DNA from 4 places in the Streptomyces sp. SLBN-31 genome. Region 1 is predicted to be linked to each of the others. Evidence: riboswitches for the same ligand, from Rfam matches in the RefSeq annotation. Region 1 holds a riboswitch; each other region holds the start of a gene.
The links. Region 1 has a riboswitch for cyclic di-AMP ahead of FBY22_RS39895 (M23 family metallopeptidase). Riboswitches for the same ligand answer to the same signal wherever they lie in the genome.

Region 1 (7,529 bases):
GGGCGGCGCCTTCGCTCGTTAGGGTCAATGCCGTGGCCACCTTTCCCCCGTACCCGACATACCCGCCGCAGCCGCCGCACCCCGGTGGTCCGGCGGGCAGGGCGCTCGGGCACGCGCACTGGTGGCAGCGCAGGGGGGTGCGCTACGGGGCGCTCAGCACGCTGCTCGCGCTCTCCGGGCTCGTCATCCTCGCCCTGGTGCGCCAACAGACCGGCACCGAGGGATTCCTGGTCGGGCTGGGCCTCGCCGTACTGCCCGTACCGCTGCTCATAGCCGCCTTCCGGTGGCTCGACCGGGTCGCCCCCGGCCCCTGGCGGAACCTGCTGTTCTCCTTCGCCTGGGGGGCTTGCGCGGCGGCGCTGATAGCGATCGTCGCCAACAGTTTCGCGACCAGATGGATAGCGACGGCGACCGCGGACCCGTCGAGCGCCGACACCCTCGGCGCGACCGTGATAGCGCCGGTCGTCGAGGAGTCCGCCAAGGCCGCCGCCGTCCTGCTCGTCTTCCTCTTCCGCAGACGGGACTTCACGGGCATCGTCGACGGGGTGGTGATAGCCGGCATCACCGCGACCGGCTTCGCGTTCACCGAGAACATCCTCTACCTGGGCACCGCCTTCGGCACCGACCAGCTCACCGGCGACCGGGGCATCGCCTCCGTGACGGCGGCGACGTTCTTCGTACGCGTCATCATGTCGCCGTTCGCGCACCCCCTCTTCACCGTCCTGACCGGCATCGGCTTCGGCCTCGCCGCGACGGCGGCCGACCGGCAGCACGCCCGGCGCGTCCTGGTCCCGCTGTGCGGCCTGCTGCTCGCGATGGGCATGCACGCCATGTGGAACGGCTCGTCCACGTTCGGCGAGTTCGGGTTCTTCGCCGTGTACGCCGTCTTCATGGTGCCCGCGTTCGGACTGCTGACCTGGCTGGTCATCTGGACGCGGCAGCGTGAGCTGCGCACCGTCCGCGAGGAACTGCCCGCGTACGCCGCCGCGGGCTGGCTGACGCCGGCCGAGCCGTTCGCGCTGGGCTCGATGCGGGCGCGGCGGCTGGCCCGCGACTACGCCGCCCACCACTTCGGCAAGCCGGCCGCGCGGACGGTCCTGCAGTACGAGGCGTACGCCACGTCGCTGGCGTTCCTGCGGCACCGGGGGCGCCGGGGGCGGGCGGGCGCCGACTTCTCCGTACGGGAGCGGGAGTTGCTGGCCGAGCTGTGGAACCGGCGGGAGATCGCGGGACCGGCGCTGGGGTACGCGGCGCGGGCGACGGCCCCGCCGGTGCCGGTGATGGCACCGCCGTGGCCGATGCCCGGGACGTACGGCGCGTACGGCCACCCCGGGTACCCGGCAGGGCCGTATCCCGCGTACAACCCGTACCAGTCGTAGAAGGCGCGAAGGACACGGCACCGCCGGCCCGCCCCGGCGGCCCGGTCAGGCCGATGCCTCCGTCAGGCGGGTGATCTCCGCGTCCGTCAGGGTCAGGTTCGCCACGTCCAGCAGGGCCGGGAGCTGTTCCGGGGTGCGGGCCGAGGCGATCGGGGCGGCCACCGTCGGTTGGGCCGCGAGCCAGGCCAGGGCGACCGTGGCGACGGGTGCGCCGTGCGCCTCGGCGACCTCGTCCAGGGCCGCCAGCACCTTCCGGCCGCGCTCGGTCCGCAGGTGCTTTCCGGCGCCCGCGGCCCGCGCGCCCTCGACCGTCGTACCGGGCCGGTACTTGCCGGTGAGGAAGCCGGAGGCCAGGGCGTAGTACGGGACGGTGGCCAGGCCCTGGCGGGAGGCGAGGTCCCGCAGGGGACCCTCGTAGGTGTCGCGGGAGACCAGGTTGTAGTGCGGCTGGAGGGCGACGTACTTGGCCAGGCCCTCTCGGTCGGAGAACTCCAGGGACTCGGCGAGGCGCTCGGCGGAGATGTTGGACGCGGCGATCGCCCGCACCTTGCCCGCCCGCACCAGCTCGTCCAGCGCGCCGATGATCTCCTCGACGGGCGTCTCCGTCTTGTCGAAGTGGGTGTAGTAGAGGTCGATGCGGTCGGTGCCGAGGCGGCGCAGCGAGGCCTCCGCGGCGGCCTTGATGTTGGCGGCCGACAGGCCCGGGAACTCGGGGTGCTGGCTGACCTTCGTCGCGACCACGACGTCGTCGCGGTTGCCGCGCGCCGCCATCCACCTGCCGATGATCGTCTCGGACTCGCCGCCGCTGTTGCCCTCGACCCAGGCGGAGTAGGAGTCGGCGGTGTCGACGAAGTTGCCGCCCACCGCCGTGTAGGCGTCCAGGACGGCGAAGGAGGTGGCCTCGTCGGCCGTCCAGCCGAAGACGTTGCCGCCGAGGGAGAGCGGGAAGACCTCGAGGCCGGAGTTGCCGAGCTTGCGAAGAGAAGTCATGTCCTACGTCAACGAAGACCCCGCAGAGCGGTCTTCCGGAACGGCCGCAAACTTCCCGTAAACAATCGGAGGCAGCCGTTCCGGGGACGTGCGGACCGTCAGGGGTTGAGGCCCTTGCCGCGCAGCCACGTCATCGGGTCGATCCCGGTGGCCTGGCCGTCCGGGTGGACCTCGAGGTGCAGGTGCGGGCCGGTCACGTTGCCGGTGGCGCCGACGCGGCCGATGACGTCACCGGTGGCGACCTTCTGGCCGACCTTGACGCTGATCGACGACTGGTGGCAGAACCACAGCTCGGTGCCGTCGTCGAGGGTGAGGATCGTGCGGTAGCCGTACGATCCGGCCCAGCCGGCCTCGGTGATGGTGCCGCTGTGGATGGCCTTGATGAGCGTGCCCGTGGGGGCGGCGAAGTCGAGACCCGTGTGGTAGCCGGAGGACCACATGGAGCCGGCCTGGCCGAAGGTGCCGGTGATCGTGTACGACCCGACCGGCAGTTTGAACTGCTTGGCCAGCTCGGCCAGCCGCGCCTGCTCTTCCTTCTTCTTGGCCTCGGCCTCGGCCTTCTGCTTGGCGTCGGCGGCCTTGGCGGCGGCGTCCTGCTCCGCCTTGGCCGCGGCGGCGTCGACCTGCTTGGCGAAGGACGCCTCGGTGACCGCCTGGGCCTTGCTGTCGACCTGGACCTGCTGTGCCTCGGCCTGGGCCATGATCCGGTCGCGCAGCGCCTCGCCCGCGTCCCTGGCGCCCTGCGCGGTGTCCTCGGTGGTCACGCCGACGCTGCTGAGCGCCGTGGCGGAACCCTTCGGGGCCTCGTCATCGCCGAACACATGGCTCACGGAGGCCAGGTCGGGCATCGAGATGGAGACCGGGGGCTTGCCGGTGTTGGCGCTGGCCATGCCGCCCGCACCGACGGCGGCTATGACGCCGACGCCGAGAACCGTGGAGCTGCGGGCCAGCCCGCCGCCGCGCTGCTTGGCCACGCGGTGCTTGCCCCGTACCGGGCGTACGGACTCCGCGGTGGGATTCCACTCCTCCCACTGGCCCTCGTCGGTGCGGGGGGCGAAGCCGAAGGGCTCGGTGCTCGGCACGAACGGCGCTGCCGGGGCAGGCGGGTTGGACGCCACGTGGGCGTGCTCCTTTCCTTCCTTCTCGCCTACCGGGTTAGCTGACGGGTTCGGAGCAGGAAGGTCTCCTACGCGCGTATACCGGCCGTGGGTCCACGGTGGCATCCGCGCGATTCACCCCAGGGTGGTGGTTCCCCGGTTCCCTTGCGGGATTCGGCGCGTGAGCACGGAGCCGCCTCTTGTGACGGCTGGGACGACCGCGCTGCGTTATCGTACGTTAATAGACCCGGGGTGTGGATTCCAAGCAGTTCGGCTTGATCATTAACGTTTCCGGGCTGGACGTACAGGTCCATGACCGGCGAAAAACGGGCGAGTTGACCCCTTCTCAGGATCTTCACGACCACTGACGGTCCGTCAGTTGTTATGCGGAGGGCGGCCATCCCATCACCTGGCGTGACGTCGTACGGCGAGCATCGCCATGTCGTCCGTCGCGCCGTCCCCGGTGTGCCGGTGCACCTCCCGGGCGAGGGTGGCGATCAGCCCGGCGGGATCGGCGAAGAGACGGCCCTCCAGACTCGCCGCGGATCCACTGGCGAGGATCGTGCCCCCGCGCGAGTAGAGCGGGGCGGGGACGGCGGGCGAGCCGTGAGGGCGATGGGGGGAAACACCGAGGGCCGGAACCCGTTTCCGGATTCCGGCCCTCGGCCTTCAGTAGCGGGGACAGGATTTGAACCTGCGACCTCTGGGTTATGAGCCCAGCGAGCTACCGAGCTGCTCCACCCCGCGTCGTTGTGACTCCAGTGTACGCCATCCGCGGGACGCCCAGCACCAGGGTTTCGATCCGGCCCCTTCGCCTGGGGTTCTCAGCCGCCCAGCAGATGGGTGTTCGGCGCCTTGGCCGCTGCCTCGTGCTCCTCCAGCAGGACGACGTCCACCCCGGCCGCCGCCAGCAGTCCGTTCCCGTCGGCCTCCTCGACGAAGGTGTCCGGCTCGCGCCAGGCGGTCACCACCCGCCGTACCCCGGCCTCCAGGATCAGCCGGGAACACGGCTTCGGCCGGGACGCGCGCCGCGCGCAGGGCTCCAGGCTGCTGTAGACGGTCGCGTCCGCCAGCCGCGGATCGGCCGGATCGATCTTCGCGAGCGCCGCCTCCTCGGCGTGCACCGTGGGGTCGCCGGCCTCGCGCGAATGGCCGCGGGCGAGTTCCGTGCCGTCGGCGGAGACGACGAGCGCCCCGACGCTGAAGGCCGTCCGTGAGGGCGGGCACTGGGCCGCCAGCGCGCAGGCCAGCCGCAGCCAGTGGTGGTCGGCGGCGGACGGGACCGGGCCCGTGCCGGGTGCGGTGGGCTCGTAGCGCATCAGCACCACGTCCTCGATACGGCGGCTCTCCACCAGTCTGAGCCGGCCGCCCTGGTAGCCGCCCGGCCCGAAGAGCCGGGGCGCCTTCTCGTCGCCGACGAACACCGGGGCCAGCACCAGCTGCAGCTCGTCCGCGAGCCCCTGGAGCAGCAGCTGCGTGTGGATGGTGCCGCCGCCCTCGACCATCAGGCGCTCGACGCCTCGTACGTCGTGCAGGTGCTCCAGGAGGCGGCGCCAGTCGAGGCCGGGGCCCAGGGGGACGACGACGTCGGCGAGGCCGAGGGCGACGGCCCGGTGTGCGCCCTCGTCGGTCGTGTAGAGCACCTTCTCGCCGCCGGTGTGCCAGAACTTCGCCGTCGGGTCGAGGTCACCGGAGCCGCTGACGGTGACCTTGAGGGGGTACTCCGGCTTCCCCTCGGCCGTGCGGGCGGCGCGCCGCTCGGGTGAGTTGACCAGCAGGCGCGGGTTGTCGGCGCGGATCGTGCCGGCGCCGACCAGGATGGCGTCCACGGACGCCCGTACCTCGTCCACCCGGTCGAAGTCTGCCGGGGACGAGAGCAGCAGCCGCTCGGGGCCGGTGTCGTCGAGGTAGCCGTCGAGGGAGACGGCGGCGGACAGCAGGACGTGGGGGTACGGCATCGGGCGTGCTCGCTCTCGGAGGCCGGGGATGCTGGGTAAGGGGGCGCTTGGCAAAGAGGATGCTTGGCAAAGGGGACTCTTGGTTAAAGTTTGAAACAAACCTACACTGGTCGTATGACGACTCGCTGGCTCACCGGCAAGGAGCAGCGCGCCTGGCGCGCGTACATCGCGGCGACGCACCTCCTGGAGGACGCGATCGACCGCCAGCTCCAGCAGGACGCCGGCATGCCCCATCTCTACTACTCCATCCTGGCCAACCTCTCCGAGGCGCCGGAACGCAAGCTGCGGATGACCGATCTCGCCGAGAAGTCGAAGATCACGCGCAGCAGGCTGACATACGCCGTGACGCGACTGGAGAAGGACGGGCTGATCCGGCGCGAGGACTGCCAGTGGGACAAGCGGAGCAGCTTCGCGGCCCTCACCGACGAGGGGATGGCGGTTCTGGAGCGCACGGCGCCGGGGCATGTGGAGACCGTACGGGCGGCGGTGTTCGACCATCTCTCCGAGGAGCAGGTGGAGCGGCTGGAGGAGATCAGCTCCGCGATCGTGCGCGCGCTGGAGGGCGCGGAGACGCCGCGGCCGACCTCCGACGAGGTGCCGTGGCGGCGGCGGTCGTCGCCGTGCTCGGGCTCGGGCTCGTCGTGAGGACACTCTCGTGAACTTCCCCGCGTGAGCCGGGTCGCAAATCTGTTGCTTCAAATTTAAAGCACGGGTAGGGTTCCAGCCGTGGATCTGCTTCAAATCTGAAGCAGCACTCCGCACGGTCCTGCACCCGGACACAGGAGAACCCCCATGCCCGACTTCCCCGCCGCCACGCCGCGCTCCCGCGTCCGGGTACCGCTGCGCTTCGACGACGGCTACAGCGTCGACGCCGAACTCGTCACCTTCCACGGCCTGGTCGACGGCCAGGAACACGTCGCCGTCGTCCTCGGCGACCCCGTCCCCGGCACCGTCCCGCTGGTCCGCCTGCACTCCGAGTGCCTGACCGGCGACGTCTTCGGCTCCGCCCGCTGCGACTGCGGTCCGCAGCTGCGGGAGGCGGTGGAGCGCATCGCGGCCCGTGGCGGCGTCCTGCTCTACCTCCGCCAGGAGGGCCGTGGCATCGGCCTCTACAACAAGCTCGACGCGTACGCCCTGCAGGACCAGGGCCTCGACACCTACGAGGCGAACGCCGCCCTGGGCCTGCCCGAGGACGCCCGCGACTACACGGCCGCCGCCCAGATGCTGCGCTCGCTCGGCGTCACCGAACTGGACCTGCTGTCCAACAACCCCGACAAGGCAGGGCAGTTGCGCGACCTGGGCATCACGGTCCACGACCGGGTCCCGACCGGCGTCTTCACCACCGCCCACAACGTCCGCTACCTGCGCGCGAAGGTCCTCCAGACCCAGCACACGCTCCCCCTGGGCGAACTGACGGAACTCAGCGCGGGCTGAGGACGCGCCGGCCGTCCAGGGCCGTAACCGGGCGTCGTATGCCCAGCAGGCCCGAGCCGCGGGTTTCGCCGGCGCCGCCCCGGCCCTCGTCGGCGACCCGCGCCCGCAGCCCCGCTTCAGCCGGACGAGCCGGACCGTGACGCGGGCCGAGCCGCCGCGCTTCGCCGTGTTGGTGGGGGCCCCGGCGACCACGAAGTAGGCGGTACCCCGACGGCGGCCGGGGCCCGCGGCCCGTCCTGCGCCCGCCCCTCCACCTCCACCTACCGGCCAGGGCGCCGTAGAAGCAGTCGGCGACCGTCCAGCGCAGGTCGGTGGAGGTGCCGGGTTCGCGGAGTGCCGTGCGGATGCGCTCGCGCAGCTTCCCGGTGAGCGGCCGGTACGCCGTCGGGCTCCTCTGCCCGGTCCAGCCGGCCGTCATGGCCCGCTTGGCGTCGGCGATCCGCCGCCGGAGCAGCACGGTCCCGGGCAGCAGCCAGGCGCCGCCCCCGGCGATCGTGCCGACGAACCGTCCACGCCCGAACCATCGCGGCCGGTCAGCCGCCGACCGCGGGTTTCACCAACCTTCTTCCACGCCCGCATTGGGACTTCTCGCGCCCAAATTCCCAGCCGATTGCGGGAGTTGACATACTCTCCTCCCGGAGAAGGGCCGTCCGCCGCCGGCCCGTGGGCCC
Region 2 (7,529 bases), on a different contig from region 1:
CCTCCTGGTAGAGCCGGTCCACCTTCGCCTTGACCTGTGCCGGAGTCAGCCGCGGCTCGGCGTGCCCGGTCCCGTCGAAGGCCGTCGCGGTCGCGGCGCCCGCCAGGGCGATCGTGAAGGCCGTACGGGCGGTGCTGCCGCCCAGTGATGATCGCCGACCGGGCTTGCGATGCGCTGCCACCTGGGCTGCACGTCCTCTCGTACGACGACCCCGTCCGGGGCGGCTTACGCGTCCGGCGGCGGCCCGCACAGGGGGAGCGGGCCGCCGCCGGACCTTCTCGGCGGTGGTGGCCGACTGCCGCCCCTGGCCCGGGCGGCGGTGGGGAGCCGGTCACCTGGGGAAGGACGCTAAACCTGGCGGTGTCGGTCCGGTAACGCATTGTGCGGAAGTGCCTTGAGTGGGGCGGCCGGTGACCGTGTACGACCGTGATCCAGGCCATGCCTCGTCGGGTTCACGCGGTGCGCTGACCGAAGTGACGGTTTTCGGGTGTCCCCGGGTGGCGGGGTGCTATGGCGCATATATGCGGCCGGCGAAGTGGGGGAGGGCCGGTGTCGGGTGCCCCGGGCGCCCCTGTCTAAGCTCCGGCCTCATGGACGTACTCATCCATCTCTTCGTCGGCCTGCACATCGTCGGCATCGCCGCGCTGCTCGGCGGCTTCCTCACCCAAATGAAGGCGATGGGGCAGGGCACGGCCCGCTTCGTCCCCGGCATGCTGCACGGGGCGCTGACCATGCTGCTCACCGGCGCGATCCTGGTCGGCCTCAACCAGGCCGACGACCACCACGTCAACAACGTCAAGATCGGCCTGAAGCTGGCCCTGCTGATCGTGATCCTCGGCCTGGTCTACGTGAAGCGGGACGAGGAGAAGGTGGACAAGAGCATGTTCGCCCTGGTGGGCGCGCTCACCACGGCGAACATCTTCATCGCGGTGCTGTGGACCTGACGTAGGCGCGTGGGGGTGCGGGGGGCGCACGGCGAAGGCCGCGCGCCCCATTGGTGCGTCAGGCCGGTCGGACCACGCTGTGGATGATGGACTCGCCGCCGTAGTAGATCGACTCCTCGCGGACGTACGCGCCCGGCTTCGGGGCGTGGATCATCATGCCGTTGCCGATGTAGATGCCGACGTGGCTGATGTCGTCGTAGAAGAAGATCAGGTCGCCGGGCTGGGCGTCGGTGAGGGAGACGGTGGTGCCGGCGTTCACCTGGTCGTAGGTGGTGCGGGGAAGCGTGACGCCGGCGGCCTTCCAGGCGGCCTGGGTGAGGCCGGAGCAGTCGTAGGAGTCGGGTCCTGTGGCGCCCCAGACGTACGGCTTGCCGATCTGCGCGCGGGCGAACGCGATCGCCTTCGCGGCCTTGGTGGCGTACGAGGTGTCAGAGGTGCCGGTGCCGGTTCCAGTACTGGTGCCGGTGCTGGAACCGGACGTGGAGCCGCTGTCCTGGGCCGCGGCCTCGGCCTGCGCGGCCGCCTGCTGCTTGGCCAGCTCCGCGGCCTTGCGGGCGGCCTCCTCCTGCTTCTGCTTCTCGATCTCCGCGAGCCGCGCCTTCTCCTCGGCCGTCAGCTTCGACAGCAGTTCGCGCGCGGAGCTGAGCTTGCGCTGCACCGTGGACTTGGCGGTCTGCAGGTCGCTCTGCGTCCGGGTGAGCGTCTCCAGGCTCCGGGAGGCCTCCTCGCGCTTCTTCATCGTCGCCGACTGCTCGGCGAAGTAGTCGTCGACCGCGGTCTTCTGACGTGAGGTCAGCCGGCCCATCAGCTGGGTCTGGTCGAAGTAGTCCTGCGGGGAGTCGGCGAGCAGGAAGGTCGCGGTGTCGGGTGCGGCGGCCCCGGTGCGGTACTGGGCGGCCGCGAACGAACCGAGCTCCTCGCGCTCCTGGTTGAGCTTCTGGGCGCGCTGGGCGACGTCGTCGAGGAGGGTGTCCACCTGCTTGCGCTGCTTGGTGGTCTTCTCCTTGGCCGCGTTGTACTTCTCGGTGGCCGACTCGGCCTGGCGGTAGAGGTCGTCGACCTTCTTCTCGACCTCCTCGATGCTGGGCCGGCCGTCGGTGGAGGGTGCTGCGTTGGCCGTCTGGGACAGCAGTGCCACGGAGGTGAGGGTGGCCGTGGCGAGAGCGGGGGTGCGTATGCCTGCTACGCGCGTTCCCGCGGGGCGCGACTTGCGGTGCGACGCCAAGGGAGGCGACTCCTTCCATGTTCCGCCTACCGAGTTAGCTGTCGGGTTCGGGCGGGTGGTTCGGAAGGGTTGCCCTACGGTCCGCTCCCCGTGAGGGGTCGGGCCGATTCACCCCGAGGTCGGTTGGGTCCCCGGCTCCGGACGGCGCGGCGGCGCCCCGGACTCGGCGGAGGCCACGCGGCCCGGCGACGTTCGCCGGTGGGGGTCGTATGGCCTTGCGGAACGGTAGCCAACTCGTGTGGCCCATGTGAAGGACGATGTTCGATATGCCCGATACATTTTCGTGACCTTTGGTCAACCTTCCGCCGCTGGTCACAGATCGTGACGGAAGGGTGTGGCAGCGTGCGCGGCGGTATCGGATCCGGCGATGTTCTCAGGGCGGCGGCGGGCTGTCAGTGGGGCCCCCTAGACTCGGAGAGCGATGAGCAGCCTCTTTGACGACAGCTTCCTGGCGGACCTCCAGGCCCCCCGCGGCCACGAGGAGCCCCCGCCGCCGCCCGAGGACGATCACGTACCGGAGCCGGTTCCGGACGATCTGTTCGGCGGGAAGTTCGACGTGCCGCCGGACCGGGACCCCTACTACCGCGACGGCGCCCCGCGCCCGGCGATCGACCCGGCCGCGCTCCTCGACGGGCTGAACGAGAACCAGCGCGCGGCCGTCGTGCACGCCGGCACCCCCCTGCTCATCGTCGCCGGCGCCGGCTCCGGCAAGACCCGTGTGCTCACCCACCGCATCGCCCACCTCCTGGGCTCGCGGAGCGTGCACCCCGGCCAGATCCTCGCGATCACCTTCACCAACAAGGCCGCCGGTGAGATGAAGGAGCGTGTCGAGCAGCTCGTCGGCCCGCGCGCGAACGCGATGTGGGTGATGACCTTCCACAGCGCGTGCGTGCGCATCCTGCGCCGCGAGAGCAAGAAGCTCGGCTTCACCTCCTCGTTCTCGATCTACGACGCCGCCGACTCCAAGCGCCTGATGGCCCTGGTCTGCCGGGACCTGGAGCTCGACCCCAAGCGCTATCCCCCGAAGTCCTTCAGCGCCAAGATCAGCAACCTGAAGAACGAGCTGATCGACGAGGAGGACTTCGCCGCCCAGGCCACCGACGGCTTCGAGAAGACCCTCGCCCAGGCCTACGCCATGTACCAGTCGCGGCTGCGCGAGGCGAACGCCCTCGACTTCGACGACCTGATCATGACGACGGTCAACCTGCTGCGTGCCTTCCCGGACGTCGCCGAGCACTACCGCCGCCGCTTCCGGCACGTCCTGGTCGACGAGTACCAGGACACCAACCACGCGCAGTACGCGCTGGTGCGCGAGCTCGTGGGCACCGGCGCCCACGACGAGGACGTCCCGCCGAGCGAGCACGACGTCCCGCCCGCCGAACTGTGCGTCGTCGGTGACGCCGATCAGTCGATCTACGCCTTCCGCGGCGCGACGATCCGCAACATCCTCCAGTTCGAGGAGGACTACCCGGACGCGACCACGATCCTGCTGGAGCAGAACTACCGCTCCACCCAGACGATCCTCTCCGCGGCCAACGCCGTCATCGAGCGCAACGAATCCCGCCGCCCGAAGAACCTGTGGACCAACGCCGGCGCGGGCGCCCGCATCACCGGCTACGTCGCCGACACCGAGCACGACGAGGCGCAGTTCGTCGCCGACGAGATAGACCGTCTCACCGACGCGGGCGACGCGAAGGCCGGCGACGTCGCCGTCTTCTACCGCACCAACGCCCAGTCCCGTGTCTTCGAAGAGGTCTTCATCCGCGTCGGCCTGCCCTACAAGGTCGTCGGCGGCGTCCGCTTCTACGAGCGCAAGGAGGTCCGGGACGTCCTGGCCTACCTGCGCGTCCTCGCCAACCCCGAGGACTCGGTGCCGCTGCGCCGCATCCTCAACGTCCCCAAGCGCGGCATCGGTGAGCGCGCCGAGGCGATGATCGACGCTCTCTCCCAGCGCGAGAAGATCAGCTTCCCGCAGGCGCTGCGCCGCGTCGACGAGGCGTACGGCATGGCCGCACGGTCCACCAACGCGGTCAAGAAGTTCAACACGCTGATGGAGGACCTCCGTACGATCGTCGACTCCGGCGCGGGCCCCGCGACCGTCCTGGAGGCGGTGCTCGAACGGACCGGCTATCTCGCCGAGTTGCAGGCCTCGACCGATCCGCAGGACGAGACCCGGATCGAGAACCTCCAGGAACTCGCCGCCGTCGCCCTGGAGTTCGAGCAGGAGACCGCGGAGGGCGAGGCCTCCGGCGGACTCGCCGACTTCCTGGAGCGGGTGGCCCTGGTCGCCGACTCGGACCAGATCCCGGACGAGGACGAGGACGGCTCCGGAGTCATCACGCTGATGACCCTGCACACAGCCAAGGGCCTGGAGTTCCCGGTGGTCTTCCTCACCGGCATGGAGGACGGCGTCTTCCCGCACATGCGCGCCCTCGGCCAGGCCAAGGAGCTGGAGGAGGAGCGGCGGCTGGCGTACGTCGGCATCACGCGCGCGCGTGAGCGGCTGTACCTGACCCGCTCGTCCCTGCGCAGCGCCTGGGGCCAGCCGTCGTACAACCCGCCCTCCCGCTTCCTGGAGGAGATCCCGGCCCACCACGTCGACTGGAAGCGCACCGGCGCCACGGCCCCGGTGTCCTCCGGCCCCGCGTCCGGAGTGGCCGCCTCCCTGTCGTCCTCCCGCTCGCGCTCCTCGGCGTCGGGCGCGTCGGGCTTCGCCACGCGCCGCACGTCCGAGAAGCCGGTGGTCTCCCTGGCCGTCGGCGACCGGGTCACCCACGACCAGTTCGGGCTCGGCACGGTCGTCGCGGTCAAGGGCACCGGCGGGAACGCGGAGGCGACGATCGACTTCGGCGACGCCAAGCCCAAGCGGCTGCTGCTGCGGTACGCGCCGGTCGAGAAGCTCTGACGCGAAACGGCCCCCGCTGCTTCTCAGGAGCGGGGGCTCGTACGGCGGTCGGGTACGCCTACGTCGGGTTGAGACCGTGGCTGCGCAGCCACGGCAGCGGGTCTATGGCCGAACCGCCCGCCGGGTGCACCTCGAAGTGCAGGTGCGGGCCGGTCGAGTTGCCCGAGTTGCCGGAGTACGCGATCGGCTGGCCGGCCTTGACCGTCGTACCGGAGGCGACGCGGTAGGTGGAGAGGTGGCAGTACCACGTCTCCGTGCCGTCCTTCGCGGTCACGATCATCATGTTGCCGTAGGCGCTGTTCCACTGCGTGCGGACGGTGCCGTCGGTCGCGGCCATCACCGTCGTGCCGTAGGAGACGGGGAAGTCGATGCCGGTGTGCACGGACATCCAGTTGATGCCCGCCTGGCCGAAGTAGGCGCTCAGCCCCCGCTGGGCGACCGGGAGGGCGTACTTGGGGCGCAGCCGCTCCTTGCGGGCCGCCTCCGCGGCCGCCTTCTTCTTCTCGGCCTCCTGCTGCGCCTTGAGGTCGATGCGTTCCTGGGTCCGGCTCGCCCGGTCGGCGAAGTCGTCGGCGCCCGCGGACAGGCTCTCGAGCTGGGAGTCCAGCTTGTTGTTGGCGGCGGCCGGTTTCACCGGCTGCGCGGCCGAGGCGGTCGCCGAGCCGTCGTCGGAGGAGAAGGTGCCGACGGAGGCCGCCGCGATGCCCGCGACCCCCATCACACAGGCCGAGGGGACGGCGATGGTCAGCAGCGCCGAGCGCTTGGGGGGTGTACGGCGGCGGGAGCGGGAGGCGTTCCGCGAGGCCGCGCGCGACGCCGGAGCGGGCGTCGTCTCCTCCTGGTCGTCCAGCAGTGGCGTTACGGCGGGCAGCTCACCCGTGGCGGTCGACTCGCCGTCTTCGTGCGGCTGTTCCTCGTAGCCGTCCTGGGGGTGTTCCTCGTACCCGCCGTGCTCGACCTGCTCGAAGACCGCGGTGGCCTGCTGCCCGGAGGGTTCGCCTGCCGCGGGTGTCTCTCCGTCGGAGTTCCACTGCGTGGCGTCGTACGCCCCGGTGTCGAAGGCCTGAGTGCCCCACTCCCAGTGCTGGGTCTGGTCGTTGGAGGCGGCAGCCTGGTCGGGCTGCAGCCAGGCGCTCGCGTCCCAGTGGCCGGAGGTGTCGTTCCCGGTGGCCTGCGGCGGGATGGCGGAGAGCTGCTGGTACTCGCCGGTCCAGGCGGTCGTCTCGTAGACGCCGGTGTCGTAGGCGGCGTGGTGCTGGGCCGCGTACGCGTCGTAGTGCGGGGTCCGGTGATCGCCGGTGGACCAGTGGGCCGTGTCGTACGAGCCGGTGGCGTCGCCGGGGAGGTTGCCGAAGAGGGGGTCCGCGGCGAAGGTCGTCGTCGCGTGCGCGCCGGTCTGGAAACCGGTCGCCTCGTAACCGCCGTACGTGGTGAAGTCGCCGTACTGGCCTTCCTGGTTGCCGTACGACGCGTAGTGCGCCGGGGCGGCGTCGGAAGCCGGAGTCGGGGTGGTCATGGTCCCCGACGGGTGACGGTCGTTCACCAACTTCTCTTTCGCCTCGACAACAGGGGCTGCCAGAGCAGTGCGGCGACTGTACCCGGCGGTACGCGGGCGCGACAATCTTCAACTGGTTTCGGGCGCGCAGGAAACGGGCATTCGGCCGTGTTTCGGGGGAGTGCGGGCGCGGCTTTGGCCTTGTGTTCGAAGTGTGTTCGATCTCGGTCGGCTGTCAGAGGGCTCTCAGGCCACGGTCAGACCGCCGGAGCGGGTGGCGGCCTCGTCTCCCGGCAGGTCGGCGTCGAGGGCCTGGCGTATTCCGGTGGCGACGGCGGGGTGCACCGGCAGGGCGAGATGTCCTACCCCGCTGACCTGCACGTTCTGCGCCATCAGATCGGGGTGGTCGATGCAGGCCGTCTCCAGCGGGTCCATCAGATGGTCCAGATCGCTCCAGAAACTGATGAATTGCGTACGGCAGCCCGGCGCAGGCCGCTTCAGCTCCTCGATCAGCTCCGAGCCCGGGCGCATCTGCCGCACGATCGGGTGCGCGTTGGCCAGCGGCACCACACGGGTGCCGGAGTGCGGGGTGCCCAGGGTCACCAGCGTGCGGACCCGGGCGTCACCGCCGAGCCGCTGCACGTAGTACCGGGCTATCAGCCCGCCGAGGCTGTGCCCGACCACATCGACCCGGCGGCTGCCGGTGCGCTCGCAGATCTCCTCTATGTGCCGGCCGAGCAGCTCGGCCGCGCTACGGATGTCGCAGGTCAGCGGCGAGTAGTTGAGCGATTCGACCTGCTGCCTGCCGTGCTGGGCGAGGCTGCGGCGCAGCAGCACGAACACCGAGCGGTTGTCGATGAAGCCGTGCAGGAGCACGACCGGCGGCCTGTTCCCGGTGGGCAGCTGCGCGGCGCCGTCGGGCGAGGGGAGCGATGCCGGTGCGCGGCGTTCCTGGGTGAT
Region 3 (7,529 bases), on a different contig from region 1:
GTCGCCTTCGCCGAGAAGGCCCGCTTCCCGGTGGTGGCCAAGAACCGCGAGGCGTTCCTGCGGCGCACCCGGCCGGCGGTCAACGGCACGACGAGGATCGCCACCCGGGAGGGCCTGCTGCGCCTGGCCCGCGACTGGGGCCAGCGCCCCGGCGTGATCCTGCAGGAGTACCTGCCCAGGGAGGACGCCGAGGACTGGATCGTGCACGCCTACTTCGACCGGAACTCCACACCGCTCGCCATGTTCACGGGTGTGAAGGTCCGCTCCTGGCCCCCGCACGCGGGCATGACGGCGAACGCGTACGTCGTCGACAACCCGGAACTCGCCGACATCGCCGCGCGTTTCATCAAAGAGATCGGCTTCAGCGGCGTCATCGACCTCGACCTGCGCTTCGACCGGCGCGACGGACAGTACAAGCTCCTCGACTTCAACCCCCGCATGGGCGCCCAGTTCCGGCTCTTCGAGAACGAGTCGGCGGTGGACGTCGTACGCGCCATGCACCTCGATCTGACCGGACGCCCCGTCCCGGAGGGGGAACAGCGGGCCGGCCACCGGTACATCGTGGAGAACATCGACCTGCCCGCCCTGCTCGCCTACCGCCGCAGCGGCTACACGACGCCGCACGCACCGGCGCGCGCGAGCGGGACGGAGCTGGCCTGGCTCGCGGGTGACGACCCGCTGCCGTTCCTCACGATGCTCGCGCGCTTCGTGCGGCCGGGCGCGAAGCACCTGTATCAGCTGTGGCGGACCAACCGCCGCGGCGGCACCACCAGTTCGAGCAGCTAGCCAGCGCGCCGGCTGTCCGAACCGGACACGAAGTGACGAAAGTGAACGTCCTGGGGAGGGACTTCGTGACTCAACCGGTTGCAGTCATCGGCGCCGGGCCCTTCGGCCTGTCGACCGCCGCCCATCTGCGCGCCCGGGGCATCCCGGTGCGCGTGTTCGGCGAGCCCATGGTCAGCTGGCGCGACCACATGCCCGCCGGAATGCTCCTGAAGTCGACGCCGGCCGCCTCCAGCTTCGACGCCCCGCAGCAGGGCCACACCCTTGCCGACTACTGCGAGGCCGCCGGCATCAGGCGGCTGGTGACGGACGAGGACATCATCCCCGTCGAGACCTTCATCGCCTACGGCGAGTGGTTCCAGCAGAAGCTGGTGCCCGAGCTGGAGCGGGTGCGGGTGGTCTCGGTGGACCGGCGCGACGGAGGCGGCTTCGAACTGAAGCTGGACTCGGGCGAGTTGTTCACCGCCCGCGCGGTCGTCGTGGCGACCGGGCTGTCCGGCCTGTCCTACCTGCCTGCGGAACTCGCCACGGCCGCCGCGGACGGCCCGGCCCCCACCGGCCCGGTCTCCCACAGTTCACAGCACCACGACCTCACGCGCTACTCCGGCAAGGACCTGATCGTCGTCGGCGCGGGCCAGTCCGCGCTGGAGACGGCGGCGCTGGCGGCCGAGGCGGGCGCGCAGGTACGGGTGGTCTCCCGCGGGCGCGGCAAGGTCGACTTCGGCGCACCGCCCTGGAAGCAGCCGAGGCTGCGCCCCGAGTCGCCCTTCGGCCGCGCCTGGTCCCTGTGGGCGTTCAGCTACTACCCGCAGCCCTACCGCTATCTGCCCGCCCGGACCCGCCACTACCTGGTCCGCAGCGTCCTCGGCCCGCTCGGAGCCTGGTGGCTGCGCGACCGCTTCGAGGGCAAGGTGCAGGTCAGCGAGGTCGAGCAGATCGTGCGCACGGAGGCGGACGGTGGCGGCCCGGTGCTGACGGTCCGCACGCTCGACGGCCGGACGGACACGCTGGCCGCCGACCACGTCATCGCGGCGACCGGCTACCGGGTGGACATCGCGGCCATGGACTTCCTCGGCCACGAACTGCGCACCCGTCTCGCCGTCAGCCGCGGCGCGCCCAGGCTGGGCGCCGGATACGTGTCCTCGGTACCGGGCCTGTACTTCACCGGCCTGCCGGCCGCGGCCTCGTACGGGCCGGTGATGCGGTTCGTGTGCGGTACGGAGTTCGCCTCGCCGCGGCTCGCCAAGCACCTTGCGGCGGCGCACGGTTGAGAGCGTGACGGACACGGTCGAAGGGGTCCGGCGCTGGCCGGGCCCCATGGCCCACGGTCACGGGAGGTGATCAAAATCCGGGGCCGGTACGGGAGTTGACGGTGTGACGCCGGTGAACGGGGCGGTCGTCCGGTTCGAGATGAGTCGGCGGTGCGTCCTGTCCGTATTCTCTGATCATGGCCGCACCCACCGCATATGCACTCATCGCCACCGACCTGGACGGCACCCTTCTGCGAGGCGACGACACGCTCTCCGACCGGTCTCTCGCCGCCCTCGCGCGCGTGGCGGAGTCCGGCGCCCGGCACCTCGTGGTGACCGGCCGCCCCGCCCCCAGGGTGCGGCCGCTCCTGGACGACCTGGGCAGCACGGGGCTCGCGGTGTGCGGGCAGGGCGCGCAGGTGTACGACGTCGGCGCGGACCGTCTGCTGTGGTCCGTCACGCTGGACCGGGAGCTGGCCGAGACGGCCCTCGGCAAGATCGAGGCCGAGGTGGGCGAGGTGTACGCGGCCGTCGACCAGGACGGCGTCGACGGGCTCACGCTCATCGAGCCCGGGTACCTGATGCCGCACCCGACCCTGCCCGCCGTACGCGTCGGCCGGCGCGACGACCTGTGGTGCGAGCCGATCAGCAAGGTGCTGCTGCGCCATCCCGACCTGTCCGACGACGAGTTGGCGGCGACGGCGCGGTCGGTGGTCGGTTCCCTGGCCACCGTCACCATGTCGGGGCCCGGGACCGTCGAACTCCAGCCATGCGGCATCACCAAGGCGACGGGCCTGGCGCTGGCCGCCGAACACCTCGGCCTGGGACCGCGGCAGACCCTCGCGTTCGGGGACATGCCCAACGACATCCCGATGTTCGACTGGGCCGCCCGGGGCATCGCCATGGCCAACGCCCATCCCGAACTGAAGGCGGTGGCCGACGAGGTCACCCTGTCGAACGAGGACGACGGCATCGCCGTCGTCCTCGAGCGGTTGTTCGCGCAGGCCTAGGCCCTGACGGACCTTCGGCTGTGCCGGCCTAGTAGGCGCCGTAGACGTTGTCGATGGAGCCGTAGCGCTGGTACGCGTAGTTGCAGGCGGCGGTGATGTTGGCGACCGGGTCGTAGGGGTCGTACGACGTGCCCGCGACGTGGTAGGCGGCGAACGTCGGGTCGATCACCTGCAGCAGGCCCTTGGAGGGGGTGCCGGCCAGGGCGTTGGAGTCCCAGTTGTTGATGGCGTAGGGGTTGCCCGAGGACTCGCGGATGACGTTGCGGTAGATGCCGTCGTAGGTGCCGGGGATGCCGTGCTGGGCCATGACCTGCAGGGACGCCCGGATCCAGCCGTCGAGGTTGTTGCTGTAGCCGAGCGAGGACGCGGTGACGACGCTGTCGGTCGCCGCGGAGGCGCTGGTCGCGCCGATGACCGGAAGGGCGAGCACGGCGGCGCCCGTTCCGACGACGGCGAGCTTGCGGACCAGGCGGGAGCGCTTGGTGAGGCGGTGGCGAGCGGTTGCGGGCATGGCGGGTTTCCTCTCCGTCGCCTGCGAGGTGAGCTGTCGGGTTCGGGCGGGAGTTGCCCGGCCGCGCCGCCCTACGGCGGCACGACTTCACCCCAAGCCGGTGAGGGCGTCCTTGGACGCCCGTCCGGCGGCTTACCTGGTTCCCCCGCTCCTGCCGTGCGTGTGAGTTGGTCGATGGTGGAGAACGGGCGGCGGCAGGATTAGGCGTCCGCCCGGCACGGCGGGAACGTATGCGAGAGCACATGTCCGGAACAAGTGGCGGAGTCACACATCGGGCCGCTTGACCTCGGTGTGGGGGCTTTGGGGTGCTTGATCCTTTGCGCTTGCCAAGCTTCAACTGGCTTTTCCGGGAAGGCGGATCGGCCGAATTCGCCCGGAATGTGGATCTTGGCGTCGCGTGAGCCAAGTCACGGGTGTCGACAAGCGCGTCAAATCGGGCAATGAGCCCAACTCATAGTCAATGGGCGGCTGATGGGAAGCTGCTCGCTCCGGGTTCCCTCTCGCTCCGGATGGCTCCGGTGCGTGTGTCGCGCGGGTCGCGCACCGGCCCCGGGTGGCCGCCATGTCCATGCCGTCCGGCCGGGCGTGCCGGAAGGGCAGTGCACTCGCGGGGCAAGTCAGGAAAAATGCATTGTTATGAGGTGATCAGAAACATACCGGGCGTGATCCCATACCGCCCCTGCTGGACGGGCGGGCGGCATGGGTGATCGAAAGGCGACCGGATACGCTGACTTGAGTGATGGCAGCGACCTATCGACAAACCGCGTAACCAGCCAGTAGACACCAGCAGACAGGAGACCCCTCGTGACCGTCGTCGGGCCGTTCGGGCTGAGCGTGCGGGACCAGGCTCTGGAAGCCGATGTCCAGGCCGGATTGGTGGCCGTCGAGGAGGGCCTGCTCGAAGCCACCAAGAGTGAGGTCCCCTTCATCACGGAGGCCGCCCAGCACCTGGTGAGGGCTGGTGGAAAGCGCTTCCGTCCCCTGCTGGTGATGCTCGCCGCCCAGTTCGGCGACCCGTACGCGCCCGGCGTGGTGCCGTCGGCCGTGGTGGTGGAGCTGACCCACCTCGCGACCCTCTACCACGACGACGTCATGGACGAGGCGGCCGTGCGCCGCGGGGTCGACAGCGCGAACACCCGCTGGGGCAACTCGGTGGCGGTCCTGACCGGCGACTTCCTGTTCGCGCGCGCCTCCCACATCCTGGCCGACCTCGGTCCGGAGGCGGTGCGGGTGCAGGCCGAGGCGTTCGAGCGGCTGGTCACCGGGCAGATCCTGGAGACGGCGGGGCCGCAGGACGGCCGGGACCCGGTCGAGCACTACCTGGACGTGCTCAGCGGCAAGACGGGGTCGCTGGTGGCCGTGTCGTGCCGGTTCGGCGCGATGATGTCGGGTGCCGACGAGACGGTCGTCGACGTGCTGACCCAGTACGGGGAGCGGCTGGGCGTCGCCTTCCAGCTCGCCGACGACGTCCTGGACATCGCCTCCGACTCGCACGAGTCGGGCAAGACCCCCGGCACGGACCTGCGGGAGGGCATCCCGACGCTGCCTGTGCTGCGGCTGCGCGAGCGGGCGAAGCGGCTCGGGCTGGCCGAGGACCTCGCGCTGTGCGAGCTGCTGGACTCCGACCTGAGCGACGACGACCGGCACGCCCGGGCGCTGGCCGGGCTGCGGGCGCACCCCGCGCTGGAGCAGGCGCGCCGGGACACCGTGCGGTACGCGGAGGACGCCCGGTCGGCGCTGGCTCCGCTGAAGGAGTGCGACGCCAAGGTGGCGCTCATGGAGATGTGCGACGCCGTGGTGCACCGGGCGGGTTGATTCCCTCCCGGAGTGAGCTGATCTCCTCCCGCTGGCCCCGTCATCGGGGCCATTCGGTGTGACGTACGTCATATGGGTGGGCTGAGCCCCGCCTGCACTCCCGCCGTACGCATGGCCAGAAGGCCGGCGCAGGCGGTGCCGGCCGGTCTGCGGGGAGAAAACAGAATCATGCGCGTTCACGCGACGTTGTCGAAGCGCGGCAAGAGCCTGATCACGACCGCTGTCACGGTGGCCGCCCTCGGTGGCGTCGCCGCCGGGGCGACCCCCGCCTCCGCCGCCGGAGGCGACGACGGCACCGGCACGGGGGTGACCCTCCTCGCCACCAGTCTGCGCGGCGCCAACGAGGTGCCCGTACCGGGCGGCCCGGCCGTGGGGGACAAGGACGGCGCCGCTCTCGAGTTCATCGAGATCGACGGTGACCGGGTGTCCGTCGCCGTCACCTGGCGCGGCACCGGCAGGCCGACCGCGCTCCACATCCACCAGGGCGCCAAGGGCACCAACGGGGACGTGAAGATCGAATTCAGCGGGCTGCTGAAGCACAGCAGGCGGCACAGCGTCACCGGCACCGTGAAGGTGGAGGACCCGGCGCTGCTCGACGCGCTGAAGAACGACCCCGGTTCGTTCTACGCCAACCTGCACACCGCCGAGTTCCCCGGTGGAGCCGTCCGCGGCCGCCTCCACCGACTCACCGTCGCCGCCTTCGACTTCCGCGACGCCCTCGACAACTTCCGCGCCTCGGTGATCAAGGGCCGGCAGATCTACGAGTGCAAGCCCACCGACGCCGGCGGCCACGCCTACGCCCAACGCGACGTCAACGCCCTGCTCGAAAGCGGCATCCGCCACTCCTTCGTGGCACCCAACTCCGGTACGCCGCAGTGGGTCGCGCCCGACGGCAGCGCCGTCACCGGGGCCGTCCTGTCCAAGACACCGAACGGCGACGGCAACATCCCCGAACTCGACCTCAAGGCCACCGGGTCCGGCAGCCGGCACGGCCTGCTCGCCGGCACCACGGAGATCCTGCGGCTCAACACCGTCGGCGGCGTCGCCCCGTCCGGTTCCTGCGAACCCGGCACCGTCGTGGGCGTGCCGTACCGGGCCGACTACGTCTTCCTGCAGGGCTGACGCGGACGTTCCCGCAGAGCCGACACGAAGCCGACGCCGACCGCGTCCGGGCGGTGCCCTCCCGTGCCACGACCCCTACGGGTCGGGGGAGGCGCCGCCCGCTCGTGTCATACCCCAGGAGTACACACAGTTGCCTCCGCGGTCTGACGCTTCCTCCCGGCCGATTTGGTCAACTGGAAACCACGGAAAACACCACTCCTCACCGATTCGGGTGAGAATGGCGGCTACGGGGTGGATGCACGGGAGTTGGAAGCCGCCGCCGACGACGGAGGTAGCGCACAGATGGCACCGTACGAATCCGACGACAGCACGAGCGCCGACGAGGCCGACGACCTGCGCGCCGGACGGCGCAAGGCCGCCCGGTACGTCGTCCCGGTCGCGGTGGTGGGGGTGGCCGCTGCGACCATCGGGCTCGTCCCCGCGCTCGCGGACTCGGGCGACCCGAACCTGCCGAAGATCAGCGCACAGCAGCTCATCGAGAAGATCGCCAAGTCGGACGTGCAGCAGATGTCCGGCACGGTGAAGATCAGCACCGACCTCGGTCTGCCCGACCTCGGCGGGCTGGAGTCCAGCCTGACCTCCGGCGCGGCCGGCGGGTCCGGTGACGGTTCGTCCGCCGACCCCTCCGCCAAGCTCACCGAACTCGCCACGGGCACGCACACCGTGCGCGTCGCGGCCGACGGCCCGGACCGGCAGAAGCTGTCCCTGCTGGAGAACGCCGCGGAGTACAGCCTCATCCACAACGGCAAGGACGTCTGGGGCTACGACAGCCGGTCCAACTCGGTCTACCACTCCACCGCGCAGGACAGCGCCGGCGCGCGGAAGAAGCAGGAGCAGGCGCCCGCGACCCCGGATCAGCTCGCCAAGGACGCCCTCAAGGCGGTCGACGACACCACCTCCGTCTCCGTCCAGGGCACCGCGCAGGTCGCGGGCCGGGACGCGTACCGGCTGGTCATCAAGCCCAAGGACGCCGGTTCGACGGTCGGTCAGATCACCGTCGCCGTCGACTCCAAGACCGGTCTGCCGCTGAAGTTCACG
Region 4 (7,529 bases), on a different contig from region 1:
GTGTGCCCAGTTTGCGGTAGGTCTTCTCGATGCGCTTGCGGACCGTACGTCAGGGACGCGAGCCGGCGGCCCGCCCCCGGCTCACCGGTGTCGTCGCGTCAGGCCGGTCGCACCGCGATACGGATCGCCGCCTCCCCGGCGTTGTGGATCGACTCCTCGCGGATGACGGAGCCCGGACCGGGGGCGTGGATCATCAGACCGTTGCCCGTGTAGAGACCCACATGGCTGAAGTTGTCGTGGAAGAAGATCAGGTCACCGGGGCGGCTCTCGGCGAGGGGGATCACCGTGCCGGCGCTCGACTGCTCGTGCGTGCTGCGAGGCAGCGCGACACCGGCGGCCTTCCAGGCGGCCTGGGTGAGCCCCGCGTTGTCGTACGACTCCGGGCCGACGGCACCCCACAGGCACGGCCTGCCGATCTGCGCGCGGGCGAACTCCACGGCGCGGTCGGCCTTCGTGCCGGTGGACGTCTCGACGGCCGGTACGCCCGTCTCCAGGACGGTCGGTTGCGGTGCCCGCCAGTCCTCGACCACCGGCACGCCGGTGTCCAGAACCGACGGCTCCCGCAGCCGCCGAGCCTCGTCGGCCCTCCGCCGAGCCTGCTCCTGCGCAACCGGATCCCGCCAGTCCGCCTGCGGCGCCGCCGCAGCGATGATCTGCTGTGCGCCGGTGTCCCAGCCGGGCTGTGCCGGAGCGGCCGGCGTCATCGTCTGGGCGACGAGTTGCTGTGCGCCCGTGTCCCAGCCCGGCTGTGCCGGGGCTGCTGCAGCGCTCGTGCCCGCGGTGGCCGTCTGCTGGGCGGGCATCGCCCAGCTCGGCTGGGCCGGCGCGGAGGGGGACATCGTCTGGGCGATGAGTTGCTGTGCGCCGGTGTCCCAGCCGGGTTGCGCGGGGGCGGACGGGGTCATCGTCTGGGCGATGAGTTGCTGTGCGCCGGTGTCCCAGCCGGGTTGCGCGGGGGCGGACGGGGTCATGGTCTGCGCGATGAGTTGCTGTGCGCCGGTGTCCCAGCCGGGTTGCGCGGGGGCGGACGGGGTCATCGTCTGGGCGACGAGTTGCTGTGCGCCCGTGTCCCAACCCGGCTGTGCCGGAGCGGCCGCGGTGCTCGTGCCTGTGGTGGCGGGCTGCTGGGGTTGGGGCGTCCAGTCGGGCTGGGCCGGTGCGGAGTCGTTCATCGTGCGTGCCGTGTCCGCCTGCTGGACCTGGGCCGCCCAGCTGGGCTGCGCGGGCGTGGCCTCGATCACCGCGGGGGCGGCGCCCTGCGGGGCCGCCTGCCAGGTGCTCCGGTCCGGCTGCGGGGCGACGGCGGGACGCGGGGCGGAGGTCTGTCGGGCCACGTGCCGGTACAGCAGGTCGCTGGCCGCAGCGACCTTGCGCTGGCTCTCCTGCTTTGACCTGCGCAGCGAGGTCTGCCTCGACTCCGCCGGAGCCGGGGCGGCCGCTTCCTGGCGGGGCTGGGGCACCGCGGGGAGCGCCGCCGTCGGGCCGGCGGGCAGTTCGGCCACCGGGCGCCGCGGCCCGGCGGCGGGCAGCTCGGGTACGGCCCGGGCGGGGGCCTGCAGCTCACGAGGCGCACGAGCCTCCACCGGACGCGCGGGCCGGCCGGCGGCGGGCCGCCTGGCCGGGGTGCGGTCGGACGGGAGGATCGCCGGGACGGTCGGCCCGATGGACGCCCGTGCCATGTCGAACCACTGCCGGGTGACGTTGTCCAGGTCGGGGTCCGAGCCCCTGCGCGGCTGACCGCCACGCTCGCCGGTGCCGCGCGCGTTCTGCACGCGGGTCAGGTTGATCTGCCCGGTGTCGTCCTCGGCACGGTCGTACAGGCTGCTCACGCGCTGCTGGACGTCTTCCCGGCTGGGTGCTTCGTCGCCCGGCTGGGGCGAGGCGTCGGCCGTCTGCGAGAACAGGGCCACCGAGGTGAGGGCGGCCGTCGCGAGGGCGGAGTTGCGCACACCGGGGAGGCCGAAGCCTCCGGCACGCGACGATCGTTCCGGCGCCATGGGGGCCGTACTCCTTCCGTACTCCGCCTACCGAGTTAGCTGTCGGGTTCGGGCGGTCAATTCCGGAAGGCATGCCCTACGGCCCTTGCCCCGAAGCGCAGTTGGGCCGATTCACCCCATGAATCGGTTGGGTCCCCGGTTCCGGCCGCCACGAGGGCGCACCGGATTCGGCGGAGGCCGCTCTTCCCGGCGGGGTTCGCCGGAGTGACACGAGCGGCCTGAGGCCAAGCTAGCCAACTTGTGCGGCTCGTGTGAAGGTTGACGGCCGGAATGTCCGATACGCTTTTGTGACCTTCGTCGTGACACACCGTCAGATACCTCGACGATGGACGGAGGGCGCGCATCCGGTGACGGAAAGTCACCGAACGCTCCTCCGTCCGCAGGGCGTCAGGAACGCGGAGCCTGATCCTCGCCCGCCGCCCGCTCGGCGTCGCGCTTCTTGATCCGCGCGCCCTCCTTGCGGACCTCCGACTGCGTCGCGCGCTCCTTGACCAGCCACTCGGGCTGCTCCTGCTTCAGGGCCTCGATCTCCTCGGTGGTGAGGGCCTCGGTGACCCCGCCGCGCGCGAGACCCGAGATGGAGACGCCCAGCTTCGCCGCGACCACCGGACGGGGGTGCGGGCCGTTGGCCCGCAGCTCGCGCAGCCACTCGGGCGGATTCGCCTGGAGCTCGTCGAGCTGGGCGCGCGAGACGACACCCTCACGGAACTCTGCGGGGGTGGCCTCGAGGTACACACCCAGCTTCTTCGCAGCGGTGGCGGGCTTCATCGTCTGGGCGGTCTGGTGCGAACTCATGAGGTCCAGGGTATCGAGCGCGTACGACGCCTCCGACCACGGCCGGTAACCTGGCGGGGTGACAGGCACGGAGGCATCCCAGACGTTCCGGCTCGCGTACGTCCCGGGGACGACGCCCGCCAAGTGGGTGCGGATCTGGAACGAGCGCCTGCCCGGCATCCCGCTGGCCCTCCGGCCCGTGGCGGCCGCCGAGGCCCCGGACGTGCTGCGGGCCGGCGAGGCCGACGCGGGGCTGGTGCGGCTCCCGGTGGACCGGACGCACTTCAGCGCCATCCCCCTCTACACCGAGACGACCGTGGCCGTCGTGCCCAAGGACCACGTGATCACGGCCGCGGAGGAGATCACCCTCGCCGACCTGGCCGACGAGGTGGTCTTCCACCCCCTCGACGACGTCCTCGACTGGGACGCCCCGCCCGGCGAGCCCGCCTTCGAGCGCCCGGCGACGACCGAGGACGCCGTGGAGCTGGTCGCGGCGGGGGTCGGCCTGCTGGTGGTGCCCCAGTCCCTGGCCCGTCTCCACCACCGCAAGGACCTCACCTACCGTCCGGTGACCGACGCGCCGCAGTCGAGTGTGGCCCTGTCCTGGCCGGAGGACGCCACCACCGAGCTGGTGGAGGACTTCATCGGCATCGTCCGCGGCCGTACGGTCAACAGCTCCCGCGGCCGCAAGCCGCAGCCGGAGCAGAAGCCCGTGGACAAGCCGGCGCCCCGCCGCAAGCCCGCGGCGGCGAAGACGCAGACCCGCAGCCCGAGGGCGGGCACGTCGAAGACCCCCAAGCGGGGAAAGCCCCGCCGCCGCTCCTAGGCCGCGCGGCACGCGGCCGGCATGAGCGGTGGCTGAGCCGCGGCTCGGACCACGGCCGCGGCGTCGCCGCCCGCGCGGCACGCCGCTCCGGCCCCGCGCCCGAGCCGCGGCCCGGCGCCCGCGCCCGAGCCGCGGCCCGGCGCCCGCGCCCGAGCCGCGGCCCGGCGCCCGCGGACGGGAGCGGCCCGGAAGACCGGCACACCGCCGGACGGCTCGGCCGGGTGCCTCCCCCGCTCGGGCGGCGAAGTGCGCCCCCTCGACCGTGTTCACGAGCTGCCGTCCGTCGCCCGGCCCGGGCAGGACCGCCCGACCGCTCGCCAAGACCTGGCACCCTCCCCGGTGGCACAATCGGTGAGTGGACCGGGGGATCCTCGAGCGTGAGCCCGAGCTGGAGCTGCTGGCCTCGGCCGCACGACAGGCGGCGGACGGCGCCGGTTCGGTGGCGCTTGTCTTCGGCGAGGCGGGAATCGGCAAGTCGAGCCTGGTCGGAGCCCTGCCCGAGCGGTTGTCCGGGCAGGCGCGGGTACTGGTCGGCCAGTGCGACGACCTCACCACCCGGCGCCCGCTCGGGCCCTTCCGCGACCTGGTCGGCAGCGTCGGCGCCGAGCTCGCCCGAGCCGTCACGGACGGCGCCGATCGGCACCGCGTCTACGAGTCCCTGCACGCCGAGCTCGCCGTGACTCCGCATCCTGCGGTACTCGTCGTCGAGGACGTGCACTGGGCCGACGAGGCCTCCCTGGACGCCCTGCGCTTCCTCGTCCGGCGCATGGACCGGCTGCCCGCCCTGCTCGTCCTGACCTACCGCGACGACGAACTGCACAGCGGCCACCCCCTGCGTCACCTCCTCGGCCAGGTCTCCCGCGCCCCCCGCGTGCACCGCCTGCCCCTGGCCCGGCTCTCCCTGGGCGCCGTGACCGAGCTCAGCGCGGCCGGCCGGCTCGACCCGGAGCAGGTGTACCAGGTGACCTCCGGCAACCCCTTCTTCGTCACCGAGGTCCTGGCGGCCGGCGGCACCGGGGGAGTGCCGCCCACGGTCGTCGACGCCGTGCTCGCGCGGCTGCGCGGGCTGCCGCCGGCCACCGTGGACGCCCTGGAACAGCTCGCCGTCGTCCCCTCGGCCGTCGAACGCCGACTGGTCGACGCGCTGGTCGCCGACGGCATGGCGGTCCTCGCCGAGGCCGAGCAGCGCGGGCTGCTCACCGTCACCCCGGAACGGATCGCCTTCCGGCACGAGCTGATCCGGCGGGCCGTCGCCGACTCCGTGCCCGCCGCCCGGCGCATCGAGCTCGACCGCCACGTCCTCGCCGCGCTCGTCGCCCGGCCCGGCGCCGACGCCGCCCGCATCGTCCACCACGCGGCGCGGGCCGGCGACCTGGACGCCATCGCCCGCCACGGCCCCGACGCCGCCCGGGACGCCGCCGACGCCGGCGCCCACCGCGAGGCCGCGGCCCAGCTCGGGCTCGTCCTGCGCCAGCGCCACCGCTACGGCCCGGCCGAACTCGCCGACCTGCTCGAACGCCACGCCGTGGAGAGCTACACCGTCGCCGACACGGCCGCCGCCGTCACCGCCGAGCGCGAGGCGGTCGCCCTGCGCCGCTCACTCGGCGACATCCTCGCCCTCGGCTCCGACCTGCGCTGGCTCTCCCGCATCCACTGGTGGGCCGGCGACGCCGACCAGGCCCAGGCCGCCGCCCGTGAGGCCGTCACCGTCCTGGAACACGCGGGCGACGACCGGCTGCTCGCCCTGGCCGTCAGCAACATCGCCCAGCTGCGCATGCTGTCCGACCGCTACCCCGAGGCCGTCGAACACGCCGAACGCGCCATCGTCCTGGCCCGCAAGGCCGACGACTCGGCGATCCTCTCGCACGCCCTCAACAACCTCGGCACGGCCCGCTGGCGGGGCGGCGACCCCGAAGGGCGCAAGCAGCTCGAGGAGAGCCTGGAGGTCGCCCTCGGTGCCGGCGAGGTCGAGCACGCCTGCCGCGCCTACGCCAACCTGATCTGGACCCTCCTGGACAACCTGCAGTACGCGGACGCCGACCGCTTCCTGCCGCCGGCCCTGGACCTGGCCGACCGCGCCGAGCACCTCGGCTTCCTCACCTACCTCCACGTCGAACTGGCCCTGCGCCGCCTGGCCGCCGCCGACTGGGAGGACGCCGAACGGCACGCCGAGTTCGGCATCCACGACTTCCCGCCGGCCCGCTGCCCCGCCCTGACCGTACTGGCGCGGGTACGCGTCCGGTCCGGCAGGCCCGGAGCCGGCGAGCTCCTCGCCGAGGCCCGGGACATCGCCGTACGGACCAGGGAGCTCCAGCGCACCGGCCCGGTGGCGGCCGCCCAGGCGGAGGCGGCCTGGCTGCGCGGCGACACGGACGCCGTGGTGGCGGCCGCGGCCCCGGTCCACGCCCAGGCCCGTCACCTGCCCGGCATCCCCTACGGCGCCGAACTCGGCTACTGGCTCACCAAGGCCGGTCATCCGGTACCGGCCCACGACTCCGACCACCCCTACGCCCTCCAGGCGCGCGGCCACTGGCGGGAGGCCGCGGCCGTCTGGAAGGCCGCCGGCTGCCCCTACGAGCACGCCGCCGCCTTCGCGGAGAGCCCGCACCCCGCCGACAAGCTCGAAGCCCTCGCGGAACTCGACGCCCTGGGCGCCGAACCGCTGGCCGGCCTCGTCCGCGCCGAACTGCGCCGGCTCGGCGTGCGGCACATCCCGCGCGGCCCGCTCGCCGCCACCCGGGGCAACCCCGGCCGGCTCACCGAACGCCAGCTCCAGGTCGTGCGTCTGCTCGCCCAGGGCCTGACCAACGCGGAGATCGCCGAGCGCCTCGTCGTGTCCGTCCGTACCGTCGACAACCACGTCCGCGCCGTCCTCGGCAAACTGGACGCGCCCACCCGCCGGCACGTCGCCGGCCGCGCCACGGAGCTGGGACTGCTGCCCGAGCGCGAAACGTAGGTATCGCGGGCGGCCGAGGTAGGTGATGCCCACCGATGCCCGCACCCGCGCAACCCGAGTAGAACGTGCGTATCAACCCGACTCACGAGGAAACGGGGGATATCGCATGACCACCACTCCGGCCCAGGCGGCACGACGGGAACTCGCGGACTTCACGGGAGAGCTGATCGGCCCCGAGGACTCCGGCTACGAGCAGGCCCGCACCGTCTACAACGCGATGATCGACCGGCGTCCCGCCCTCGTCGCACGCTGCGCCGACGCGGACGCCGTCGCCCGGGCGATCGGCTTCGCCCGCGCCCACGACCTGCCCCTCGCGGTCCGCGGCGGCGGCCACCACGGTGCCGGGATGGGCACCGTCGACGGGGGAGTGGTCGCCGACCTGTCCCTCATGAAGGACATCCACGTCGACCCCGGGGCCCGTACGGTCACCGTCGGCGGCGGATGCGTCTGGGGCGAGGTGGACCGCGCCACCCACGTCCACGGCCTCGCCACCCCCAGCGGCATCGTCTCCACCACCGGCGTGGGCGGCCTCGCCACCGGCGGCGGCCTGGGCCACCTCACCCGCAGGTGCGGCCTCACCATCGACAACATCCTCGCCGCCGACGTCGTCCTGGCCGACGGTCGCCAGGTGCGCGCGAGCGCCGACGAGAACAGCGACCTGTTCTGGGCGCTGCGCGGAGGCGGCGGCAACTTCGGCGTCGTCACCTCCTTCCGGCTCCGGCTGCACGAGATCGACACGGTGGTGGCCGGCCCGACCTTCTGGCCCGTCGAGATCAGCGCCGACGTCCTCGCCGCCTACCGGGACTTCCTCCCGAACGCGCCCCGCGACGTCAACGCCTTCTTCCTGTACGGCACCGTGCCACCGGCGCCGCCGTTCCCCGAGGAGATCCGGCTCCGCAAGACCGCCGGCGTCGTCTGGTGCCACACCGGCGGCGACCCCGAGGCCGCCGCGCGCGAGATGGCGCCGCTCCTCGAC

Region 2: it holds a riboswitch for cyclic di-AMP, as region 1 does, so the genes downstream of both, FBY22_RS01120 (NlpC/P60 family protein) here and FBY22_RS39895 (M23 family metallopeptidase) in region 1, are expected to answer to the same signal.
Region 3: it holds a riboswitch for cyclic di-AMP, as region 1 does, so the genes downstream of both, FBY22_RS00120 (transglycosylase SLT domain-containing protein) here and FBY22_RS39895 (M23 family metallopeptidase) in region 1, are expected to answer to the same signal.
Region 4: it holds a riboswitch for cyclic di-AMP, as region 1 does, so the genes downstream of both, FBY22_RS45380 (C40 family peptidase) here and FBY22_RS39895 (M23 family metallopeptidase) in region 1, are expected to answer to the same signal.

The regions. Positions count from the first base shown of each region.
Region 1 is NZ_VFNC01000003.1:512,601-520,129, forward strand. It holds gene FBY22_RS39885 (PrsW family intramembrane metalloprotease) at 33-1,379, shown strand; gene FBY22_RS39890 (aldo/keto reductase) at 1,425-2,369, opposite strand; gene FBY22_RS39895 (M23 family metallopeptidase) at 2,468-3,487, opposite strand; cyclic di-AMP (ydaO/yuaA leader) riboswitch at 3,499-3,656, opposite strand; tRNA gene FBY22_RS39900 (tRNA-Met) at 4,140-4,213, opposite strand; gene FBY22_RS39905 (dihydrofolate reductase family protein) at 4,291-5,424, opposite strand; gene FBY22_RS39910 (MarR family winged helix-turn-helix transcriptional regulator) at 5,539-6,069, shown strand; gene ribA (GTP cyclohydrolase II) at 6,217-6,858, shown strand; gene FBY22_RS39920 (sensor domain-containing protein) at 6,845-7,351, opposite strand.
Region 2 is NZ_VFNC01000001.1:225,658-233,186, forward strand. It holds gene FBY22_RS01110 (C40 family peptidase) at 1-181, opposite strand, end outside; gene FBY22_RS01115 (hypothetical protein) at 591-944, shown strand; gene FBY22_RS01120 (NlpC/P60 family protein) at 1,003-2,169, opposite strand; cyclic di-AMP (ydaO/yuaA leader) riboswitch at 2,178-2,348, opposite strand; gene pcrA (DNA helicase PcrA) at 2,591-5,074, shown strand; gene FBY22_RS01130 (M23 family metallopeptidase) at 5,133-6,617, opposite strand; gene FBY22_RS01135 (alpha/beta fold hydrolase) at 6,816-7,529, opposite strand, start outside.
Region 3 is NZ_VFNC01000001.1:23,996-31,524, forward strand. It holds gene FBY22_RS00105 (ATP-grasp domain-containing protein) at 1-786, shown strand, start outside; gene FBY22_RS00110 (FAD-dependent oxidoreductase) at 852-2,054, shown strand; gene FBY22_RS00115 (HAD family hydrolase) at 2,231-3,043, shown strand; gene FBY22_RS00120 (transglycosylase SLT domain-containing protein) at 3,072-3,554, opposite strand; cyclic di-AMP (ydaO/yuaA leader) riboswitch at 3,560-3,738, opposite strand; gene FBY22_RS00125 (polyprenyl synthetase family protein) at 4,359-5,369, shown strand; gene FBY22_RS00130 (CHRD domain-containing protein) at 5,538-6,491, shown strand; gene FBY22_RS00135 (sigma-E factor regulatory protein RseB domain-containing protein) at 6,774-7,529, shown strand, end outside.
Region 4 is NZ_VFNC01000002.1:1,259,839-1,267,367, reverse strand. It holds gene FBY22_RS45380 (C40 family peptidase) at 99-1,997, opposite strand; cyclic di-AMP (ydaO/yuaA leader) riboswitch at 2,006-2,180, opposite strand; gene FBY22_RS25755 (DUF5997 family protein) at 2,385-2,792, opposite strand; gene FBY22_RS25750 (LysR family substrate-binding domain-containing protein) at 2,851-3,597, shown strand; gene FBY22_RS25745 (AAA family ATPase) at 3,953-6,553, shown strand; gene FBY22_RS25740 (FAD-binding oxidoreductase) at 6,660-7,529, shown strand, end outside.